DNA from 2 places in the Sporolactobacillus sp. Y61 genome. Region 2 is predicted to be linked to the other one. Evidence: predicted binding sites of a transcription regulator. Region 2 holds the regulator's gene; the other holds the start of a gene.
What was found. The regulator LexA, encoded in region 2, represses DNA repair genes until DNA is damaged. The targets are predictions, from matches to a motif close to CGAACATATGTTCG.
Positions count from the first base shown of each region.

Region 1 (4,961 bases), 380 kb from region 2:
GTTTCAAAACGCGGAGCTACGTTGATCCGCACATTTCCGTGTACGGCTTTTGCGATCATGCAGTCTTTTTCAGCCTGTCTGATGCAGAAGGACAGCCTTTCACGCAGATGATCAGTGATTTGTCCGGAAAGACAGATGATCGGCCGGTGTGTCACACTTTCAAAATGAAGTCCCCCTTTTTTGGTTACTGAACCTTCCGACTGAATAGAAATATGGTCATAAACGATGTTTTCCTTATGCAGTCTAATGCCAAGCGTGATCATATAGCAGGAAGAAAGTGCACTGAGCAGCAGTTCATCAGGATTTGTTCCTGTACCGGCTCCCCCCATCGACGGATCGACGGAAATCACATTTTCCAGATTGCCGGCTTTGATCCGGCCGCTGCCGTCCCAGGAACCACGCCAGCATCCGCCGGCATGGAAGGTAAAATCAGTCAAAATATCGCCTTCTTTAATTCGCTTTCTTTCATTATAAAGGATTGTCCGTTGTCGCTGCAAAAACGGGGATTCGATGTCTGAACAGGCAAAACCTGACGTGCAGTTTTGTACAGACATCAGTGGAGGAGGTTCATGATGAATCAAAAAAATGTTGCCGTCCGCTGGCTGTGGCTGGTGCTTGTCAGTGCACTGCTGTTTCTGATCTTCGTTCTGCTTGTGCGGGTCCCGGAGGTCCGTTCTCTGGACAATCGCCTGATCCAGGCACTTGATCCGTTCAGGACAGACACCCCTATTTTTTTCTTCTCTAAAATAACGGATTTTGGGGCGAGCCGGCTGTTAATCATCATTATTATTCTGACTTCTCTTTTTCTTATTTATAAAAAGAGATTTGTGGCGCTGGTTCTGCTGCCGCTGGCTTTCTGGGCTGAACGGGGAATGAATTCACTTCTGAAACATTGGGTGATGCGGGATCGCCCTGATTTTCCCCACCTGGTCCATGAGACAGGTTACAGTTTTCCCAGCGGCCATGCCATGAACGCTGCCACAGTCTATGGACTCCTTATAATTCTGATTGCTCCGCTGATCCGTCACAGGTCCATGCGCAGACTCTGGATCGCGCTTTGTCTGGCGATGATCGTTCTGATCGGTTTCAGCCGGCCGTTCCTTCGTGTCCATTTTTTTACAGATATTCTTGCCGGTTACTGCATGGGCGGCGTATTTGTCGGAATAACTGCACTGATTGTCATTTTTATTGATTCCAGGCGCGGATGCCGTTAAGATGAAAATAAAGTGAAACTTCAATCAGCCGGGATTTTCGGGCGCACAGATCGTGCCCGTGCAGGCATTGCAACAGGACGTCCTCGTTTTTAGCCTAGGCCCATCCCCCAATGATTGTTTGTTGAACCCATCGGGCTCCTGCGGGCAGGTATCCCCCGCCTGGGCATGTTTACGGCCCGTCCTTCACTTCTTTATCGTCCATACGCCGCAGCCGCATCTCGACGGAGTTCATCCTGTCTTCGGACAGGTCACAGAGGGACTGGATACGGTTCGAGCAATGAAAAACGGTGATATCATGATCAATTGACAGTCCGGGATCAGGAAGACTAAAAAAGAAAGGGGCATGTACCATGCCGAAAAGTAATGTTGGTTTGCAGATTCTTCCTTTTTCAAAAGAAAAAGAGACATATGGCCTGGTCGACAAAGCGATTGAGGAAATTCAGAAATCAGGGGTGAAATATGAAGTTGACGCCCTGGAGACGGTCATGGAAGGGGAACTGGACGACCTGCTTGAAGTCGTAAAAAAAACAATTTATGCAACGGTTGAGGCAGGCGCCGATGAAGTTGCAGCTGAAGTAAAAATTCATTTCCGGCCGCAGGGCACATCGATTGAGGAAAAAGTTGGAAAGTACCGGAAATCCTGAGAAAAAGAAGGCTGTCGCAGGGCTGTCAGCAACAACTATATAGCTGTTTACAAAATGAATGAAGCAACTCAGGCGGTTCATATTGACCGCTTTTTTTTATGGTACTCAGGATGATAGGAAACCGGTTCAGGAAGGTTTTCAGAGTAAAATGTAGAATATAGGTGGGAACAAACGTTCTCTTTATGTTATAATAGAAAAAGTTCGATTGGTTGTGATCGGATAAAAGTTTTTGAGGGGGAATGCTGATGTCGGTACGATTTATACTGGGACGCCCCGGCACTGGGAAAACGACAGCCTGTATGCAGGAAGTCATCAGCCGGCTTCGGGAAAATCCATCCGGACCGCCGCTGATTTATCTTGTACCGGAACACATGACCTTCAGTATGGAATATCAGTTTGCCAGAGCTGTCGGCACAGGCGGCATGACGCGGCTGAATGTCTACAGTATTCCCCGGCTTGCACTGCGCGTCCTCCAGCAGTCTGGAGGGATCACACGGATCCATCTGAATGGAACAGGTGTCGCCATGCTGCTTCGCAGAATTGTTGAGCAAAGCCGGGGTGAGCTGCGTTTATTCCGTAAAGCATCGGAACAGAACGGCTTCTATGATGTACTTAAAGATACGGTGACAGAGCTCAAACGTTATTGTCTGACTCCGGAACGTCTTTCCACTCATGCAAAGGAAGTCGATGAGGAGCATGATGGAGACCGGCTGCTCGGGGACAAGCTTCACGATCTGTCACTGGTCTATCAGTCTTTTGAAGCAGAACTTGAAGGAAAGTACCTCGACAGCGATGATTATCTCCAGTTAACCGCAGGGAAAATGAAGAAAACAGATTTTCTGAAACAGGCGGAAGTATGGGTTGACGGATTCCAGACCATGACACCGGAAGAACAGCTTGTCACAGAGGAACTGATGGAGACTGCAAAACGGACAACCGTTATCATCGGGGCGGATAAAGCCTATGACAGGCCGCCCGACGAGTTCTCCCCGTTCAGACATCCTGCACTGCTCTATATTCAGCTGCATGCCTGGGCAGAGGAAATGCAGCTTCCATCTGAACCGCTGATCATTAAAAGCAGGGTCGTTCGTACGCAGAAAAGAGCCCTGAAGCATCTGAATCTGTCATTTGGACGGTATCCGCTTGCGACATGTGATCAGACTGATGGTATTGTTCTGACTGAAGCCGTTAATAAAAGGGAAGAAATTGAACAGGCGGCAAGGGATATTATTGCTTTGACACGCGATCACGCCATCAGATATCGGGAAATAACGGTTCTTGTGCGGGATCTGGATCAATATGCCGATCTGATAGAAACGATATTCGGAGATTACGGGATTCCGATTTTTATCGATCAAAAGAAATCGATGCGCCATCATCCGCTGATCGAACTGATCCGGTCCGCCCTGGAGGTAGTGCAGCAGAACTGGCGCTATGAGCCAGTATTTCGCTGTGCCAAAACGGACCTGATTCATCCCGCGGGTATCCCCCTTTCTGAAGCACGGGAGGCCATTGATGAACTTGAAAACTATGTGCTTGCCTATGGCATATATGGCCGGAAAAAGTGGACGGAAAAGAAGCCGTGGGATTACAGAGTGAATCGCGGGCTAAAAGAAGAGCCGGGGAAAATGTCGAAAGAAGAGCGGGAGGCACAGAAGCGGATTAACCACCTTCGTGCTCTGATTGCCGGGCCTCTGCAGGGTTTTGAGCAGGAACTGAAATCAGCCAAAAATATCCGGGATAAATGTAAGGCAATCTACGATTTTCTGATCGATCTCATGATACCGGATAAACTGGAATGGCTGGCAAGAGATGCGGAAAAAAAGGGGCAGCTTGAAGAAGCAAAAGAACACGGGCAGGTCTGGAAGGCCGTCATCGACATGCTGGACCAGTGTGTGGAAGGAGCAGGCGATGAACCGCTGTCGCTCGATCTTTTTACGAAAATCATTGATACCGGTCTCGATCAGCTTGAATTCGCCCTCGTACCTCCTGCACTGGATCAGGTACTGGCAGGCAGTCTGGACCGGATGCGCTCAACTGAACTCAAAGCCGTTTTTCTGCTTGGCGTCAATGAGGGCGTCCTTCCGGCAAAACCTTCCGAACGCGGCCTGTTTTCAGACGAGGACCGGACACTCCTGGAAGAACGCGGATTGCATGTTGCTGAGGGTGATAACGGACAGATGTCCGGTGAAAATGAACTGTGTTTCCGGGCTCTGTCACTCCCGACGGAAAGGCTGTTCCTGTCTTATCCATTAGCCTCGGAAGCAGGAGAATCCATGAAGGCTTCTCCCCTGATCGGCAGGATCAAACGTCGTTTCCCCGGACTTAAAGTGAGGTTGTCGCCATCGGAGCCGCGGGCGCTCTCCGAAGAGAACCAGATGCAGTTTATCAATGCACCAGGGAAAACGATAAGTTATCTTGCCGCACAAATCAGAGAATGGCAAAAGGGATACGGCATGTCCGATATCTGGTGGGATACATATAACTGGTATACGTCACGGGTAAAATGGAAAGATACCGCACGCAGGCGTCTCTCGGGTCTGTTTTCGCGAAATGAAGCCTCTCTCAGTCCGGCATCGGCCAGGGCACTCTACGGAGAGACGATTCAGGCAAGTGTATCGAGGATGGAACGCTTCAACGCCTGCCCGTTTTCCCAGTTTGCCTCCTACGGACTGGGCCTCAGGGAGCGTGAGGTTTTTCAGCTCGATGCTCCGGATATCGGGCAGCTGTTCCATCTGGCCGTAAGAAAAATGATCGAAGAAATTATGTCTCATCACATGACCTGGAATGACCTGTCAGAAGGAGACTGCGATAAACTGGCTTCTGAAACCGTGACGCGGATCGCCCCGAATCTGCAGCACCAGATTCTGACAAGCAGCAGCCGCTACGGTTACCTGCAGCACAAACTGGAGCAGGTCGTTGCCCGGGCAGCCCGGGTCATGCGCCGTCACGCGCAGTCAAGCGGGTTTGTTCCGGTCGGCCTCGAACTCCCGTTTGGACCGGGAAAGCCTCTTCCCGCACTGACATTTGACCTGCCCGGAGGCTGCCGGATGGAGGTTGTCGGGCGGATTGATCGGATTGATAAGGCAACCATCGGAGACCG
Region 1 is NZ_CP159510.1:1,850,760-1,855,720, forward strand. Features, by position in the region: gene ABNN70_RS08785 (OsmC family protein) at 1-437, opposite strand, end outside; gene ABNN70_RS08790 (phosphatase PAP2 family protein) at 573-1,214, shown strand; partial or broken gene ABNN70_RS08795 (peptidylprolyl isomerase) at 1,402-1,521, shown strand; gene ABNN70_RS08800 (thiamine-binding protein) at 1,565-1,858, shown strand; gene addB (helicase-exonuclease AddAB subunit AddB) at 2,104-4,961, shown strand, end outside.
Region 1: the regulator LexA is predicted to act here: its motif matches at 2,023-2,036, upstream of addB (helicase-exonuclease AddAB subunit AddB).

Region 2 (4,961 bases):
AGATTGTGGTCAGACCGGGAAGTAAACCCAGTGCTCTGCGCATTTCCGACAGTCAGATTATTTGCTGTACAGGAAGTGCCTCTGCCTTACGTGAAATTAGAGAAAACTTTTTATTCCGTGATGAGGCATACAAGATCAGCCAGGATCAATGGGACTGGCTGACGACTCGTATTCGAAGGATACCCCATCAGGTGCAGGATGTACTGCTTGCTGTGGTAGATCACTCACAAAAGATGACTTGCCAGATGATTTCGAACCAGCCGGGAGATACCTGGCATCGTCTTTATCCGGAAGGAGAGAGACTGGCCGCTCTGTACATGGCTGGAAGGGGGGTGGATGAGTATCAGATCAGACAGATATCTGCTGAATGTTCACGACTGATCCGGAAATCAGGTAAGAATTCGGTAGAACAGGTCTCAAGTGCACAAAAAGCATTGAACAAATTTGCCGGAGATTTGGATCATACAATTGGTACACGAACCTTTTTACTTCATGTCTGATCAAAATCTCCCCGATCGAAAAATAGCCAGCAGGATGAGCAGGAACATAAAAGAACCTATGGCAAGAGCAATGTCAAGGACAGGTATATTTATGAGAAAAGGGTGTTTTCCAAACGTTTCACTGATCATAAGTCCTGTCAGGATGATACTGAATGCGAGGAGTATAATACTGAACGAGATACGATTGGCTACCCGGTCAAGTTTTGAAAGAAGCTGTTCGAGCTGCGGGAGTTCCATTTCCACATGTGTCTGGCCTCTGTTCAGGTGAGTCAGTGCTTTTTTCAGGAGCGCGGGCAGACGGGTACTGTTTTCTGCAGCTTCGAAGATTCTGTTCCAGAGCAGTTTGCCGACTCGCTCCGGATTCAGACGGTTAAGCATCAGTTTTCGACCATATGGTTCAGCAAATTCCAGAATACTGAACTGATTATCCAGTCTGGTGATGAGCCCTTCCAGAGTAATCAGGGCTTTACCGAGAAGAGAATAGTTTTTAGGAATCGAGATATGGTACCTTTTGGTTGTTTCAAAAATCTCCTGTATGACCTTTCCTATATGAATGTCCTTAAAGGGGAGGTCATAGTATTTATCTCTGAGCATTTCCAGATCTTCCTTAAACTGCCGCTCATCCAGATCGGCAGGCATGACCGACATATGGAAAATGGTACGGTAAAGAAGATTTGTATCGCCGTTCATCAGTCCAATAATCAGGTTGGCAAAATTCTGTTTCATTTCATCATTCAAAATGCCAACCTGCCCGAAATCAATATAGGCGATTTTATTTCCGGGAAAGAAAAAAAGGTTACCAGGATGCGGATCACCATGAAACGTACCAACGACCAGTGCCTGATCCAGAAATGACTGAACCAGTCTTTCAGCGATTTCTCTGCTGTTAAACTTATCGTTATGAAGATGAAGCAGTTCATTGAATCGAACACCGTGAATGTACTCGAGTGACAGGACCTTGCTGCTTGAGTACTTCCAAAATACTTTGGGAATGATGATATTTTCATTATCTGAAAAGTAACGGTTCAGTTTCTCCGTGTTTCGACCTTCTCTGAAATAATCCATCTCACTGCGGATAGCGGTTGAAAATTCTTCCACCAATGCGCTGATTTGAAAGTCTTTTGCCCATTGATAGTGCCTTTCCAGAAGAGCAGTAAGATCACGCAGGATATCGATGTCATTTACAATGATGTTTTCTATGTTTGGCCGTCTGATCTTTACGACGATTTCTTCACCGGATTTCAATGTCGCCCGATGAACCTGTGCTATTGAAGCAGCAGCCAGACAGTTGTCATCAAAAGAGGCAAAAATCTTCTCCGGAGGTAAACCAAATTCATCATGAATCACATGTCTAATCGAAGCAGGATCGATTGGAGTCACCCGATCCTGTAATTTTCGCAGTTCATTAGCTATATTTTCAGGTATAATATCCGAACGCAGACTAAGCAGTTGGCCGAGCTTGATGAATGTTGGCCCGAGTTCCTCAAACATCAGTCGAATTCTTCGCCCGACCGGCTTACGGTTGCTGCCGTTCCCTGAAAAATCTGATACCATCTGTTTTGGAAGCGACAGGAGATGGAGCAGACCCACATCCCGGACCATGTAGCCAAACCCATACTTAACCAGAATCGTAACAATCTCTCGATATCTTTTCATGTGGCGTATGCGTTTTCCAATCATGATCCTCACCTTGCTGAAGTTTATTGTTTGGGCGATTCCGTATCATCTGTCGAGCCTTTTTTTTTCAGATTCAGCAAGTTTTTTTTCCAGAATCTGTACACGTTCAGCCAGCTTCTGATACTCCTCTGAAGTAACAAACCCAAGATCAGCAATCGATTCACGAATATCCTTCTTCATGTCGCTTTGCCACTGATCCGTCTTAGTTTGACCTTTATCACTCAATTTTGATAAATAAGCTTTCGCTTCATCTGCTGCTGCACTGCCATTATGAGACAGATTGCCAAACAGCTGATCCGCTTTCTCTTTACTGGCCAGGGTCGCGCCGAGACCCGTGAGAAAAATCTTTTTTAATTGTTCATTCATTTTCTATCCCTCCATTCTTTATATCTCTATTGTACCCAACTTCGAAAAGTATGTACACGCTGTCATGATGCAGGATTTGACAAATACATATAAAGTGCCCGAAAGAAACCTGATGTCTGTTTCTTCCGGGCATCTTAGATTCCGCTGTTAATGTATATCACGGAAAACACCGATCACTTTACCTAAAATGACACAATTATTTAAAATAATGGGATCCATCGCAGGATTTTCCGGTTGCAGACGGATGTGGTCTTTTTCTTTAAAGAAACGCTTAACGGTTGCCTCATTATCCTCAGTCATCGCAACAACAATTTCTCCATTTTCAGCTGCTCTCTGTTTGCGGACAATGACTTTGTCTCCATCAAGAATACCTGCCTGAATCATACTCTCCCCGGTGACATTCAGTATAAAAACTTCATCATCCTCTACCATAGAACGCGGTACCGGGAAATATTCTTCAATGTTTTCAACAGCGGTGATCGGCATACCTGCAGTCACTTTTCCTATTACGGGTACAGGTACAGCTTTTTCTTTATATGTATCGTCATCCTGATCCAGAATTTCAATGGCACGGGGTTTTGTCGGATCCCGCCGGATCAGTCCTTTTTTTTCAAGTCGTGCGAGATGCCCGTGAACGGTTGAACTTGAAGCAAGTCCTACAGCATCGCATATTTCACGTACGGACGGTGGGTAACCCTTTGTTGCGACTTCATGTTTAATGAAGTCCAGAATAGCTTGCTGCCGATTAGAGAGTTTTATCATACTGCATACTGCCCCTTTTCCCTTTTTTCTACCATTTATTATAACATCCAAAAAATTTATATGCAAACATTCGTTCGAATGATTGACACGAACAAATGTGCTGATTACAATAAAGAAGAACAAATATTCCCGGGAACGTAAATTCGTATATACATGGAGGAATGTGAAATGAATACAAGAGAGCAACACAAAAAATCAGGTACTTCATATATCATTGTTTTTATTATCCTTTCGATAACCCTTTTTCTTTTAATGGCGAAGAACGTTGTTGCAGATAATGATTCATATAAAGCAATAACCGTCCATGAAGGTGAAACTTTATGGTCCATAGCGGGACAATACGGGCAGGAAACGCCTGGATTAACCAGAAATGGTTTCATTCAGTGGGTAGAGGATCATAACAGGATCACCCGAAATCACATTGAGCCGGACCAGGAATTGTTTATTCCTGTACATAAATAAAAATGTTTATGGCAGGATACCTGTGCTTTAAGATTCAGGCCTGGGATAAATGCCACCATGTAAACAGCAAAACCTGTTTTTTCGCAACCCCTAATTCACAGACAAGTATGAATAATCGGGTAAACCTTTAAAATGGCCACTCGTGAACCATCAGGGTGTCGTACCTTTTACGCTGGATGACTTGACTGACGTTCCGAAAAATCTAAAGAAGGCAATGAATCGATTGATGCGGCGGCATCTCCAATGTTTTAAAAGTAATAATTTTTTTCTCTGCCTGTTTGCATGGCAGTTTTTTTGTGGTATACTGTTATATAACAAAGGGTCATAAAAATCCATTGTAGTGATACAATATCAAACTCGTTTAATCGCGTGTATCGCAATTATGCGATGCCGATTAAAATATGTGAATTTCCTCTCGGTGAACTACCTTGCCTTTCACCGACCGGTTATTTTTCATCCTCCTTCAGAAGAAGGTAAGGTCCTGATATAATACAGGATCGGGCCTTCTCTTTTTTTACGCGGAATTTCACTGATGCAAGGTTGACCGCTTTTCCTGTGTTAGTGTAAACTGAGGTAGAATAGTTGGCACAAGGAGGAAACAGGCACATGCTCTGGTTATACATATTAGTGGGCGTACTCTGTCTTGCAGCAGGGGTCATTCTTGGCTTTCTGATTGCCCGTAAATATATGATGAACTACCTAAAAAAGAATCCGCCGATTAATGAACAGATGCTTCGCGTCATGATGACACAAATGGGACAGCACCCATCGCAAAAGAAACTCAATCAGATGATGAAAGCCATCAACAATCAGATGAAGTGAGGACGAAGAACCCATATCGGGTTCTTTTTCCTTTTATAAACGTATTTACAGGAGGGATTATGTGTTAAAAGTCGGAATTGTCGGTATCGGATCTATAGCCTCAAAAGCCTATTTGCCGGTTTTGTCCAAAAAAGAGGGTATAGAGTGTCACATCTGTACGAGAAACAGGGAAACTCTGCTGCGTGTTGGTCAGCGTTACAGGTGGCAGCATGTATATTCACAAATTGACCAGCTGATTCATAGTGGCATTCAAGTGGCTTTTGTCCATGCTGCAACACTCGCTCATCCGAAATTGGTCACTGAATTACTGAATCACGGCATTTCTGTTTACGTCGATAAGCCCATTGCTGACAGTTATGAAAAAGCAAAAGA
Region 2 is NZ_CP159510.1:2,231,878-2,236,838, forward strand. Features, by position in the region: gene ABNN70_RS10535 (hypothetical protein) at 1-500, shown strand, start outside; gene ABNN70_RS10540 (AarF/UbiB family protein) at 501-2,180, opposite strand; gene ABNN70_RS10545 (hypothetical protein) at 2,223-2,543, opposite strand; gene lexA (transcriptional repressor LexA) at 2,691-3,305, opposite strand; gene ABNN70_RS10555 (LysM peptidoglycan-binding domain-containing protein) at 3,474-3,767, shown strand; gene ABNN70_RS10560 (YneF family protein) at 4,374-4,589, shown strand; gene ABNN70_RS10565 (Gfo/Idh/MocA family oxidoreductase) at 4,651-4,961, shown strand, end outside.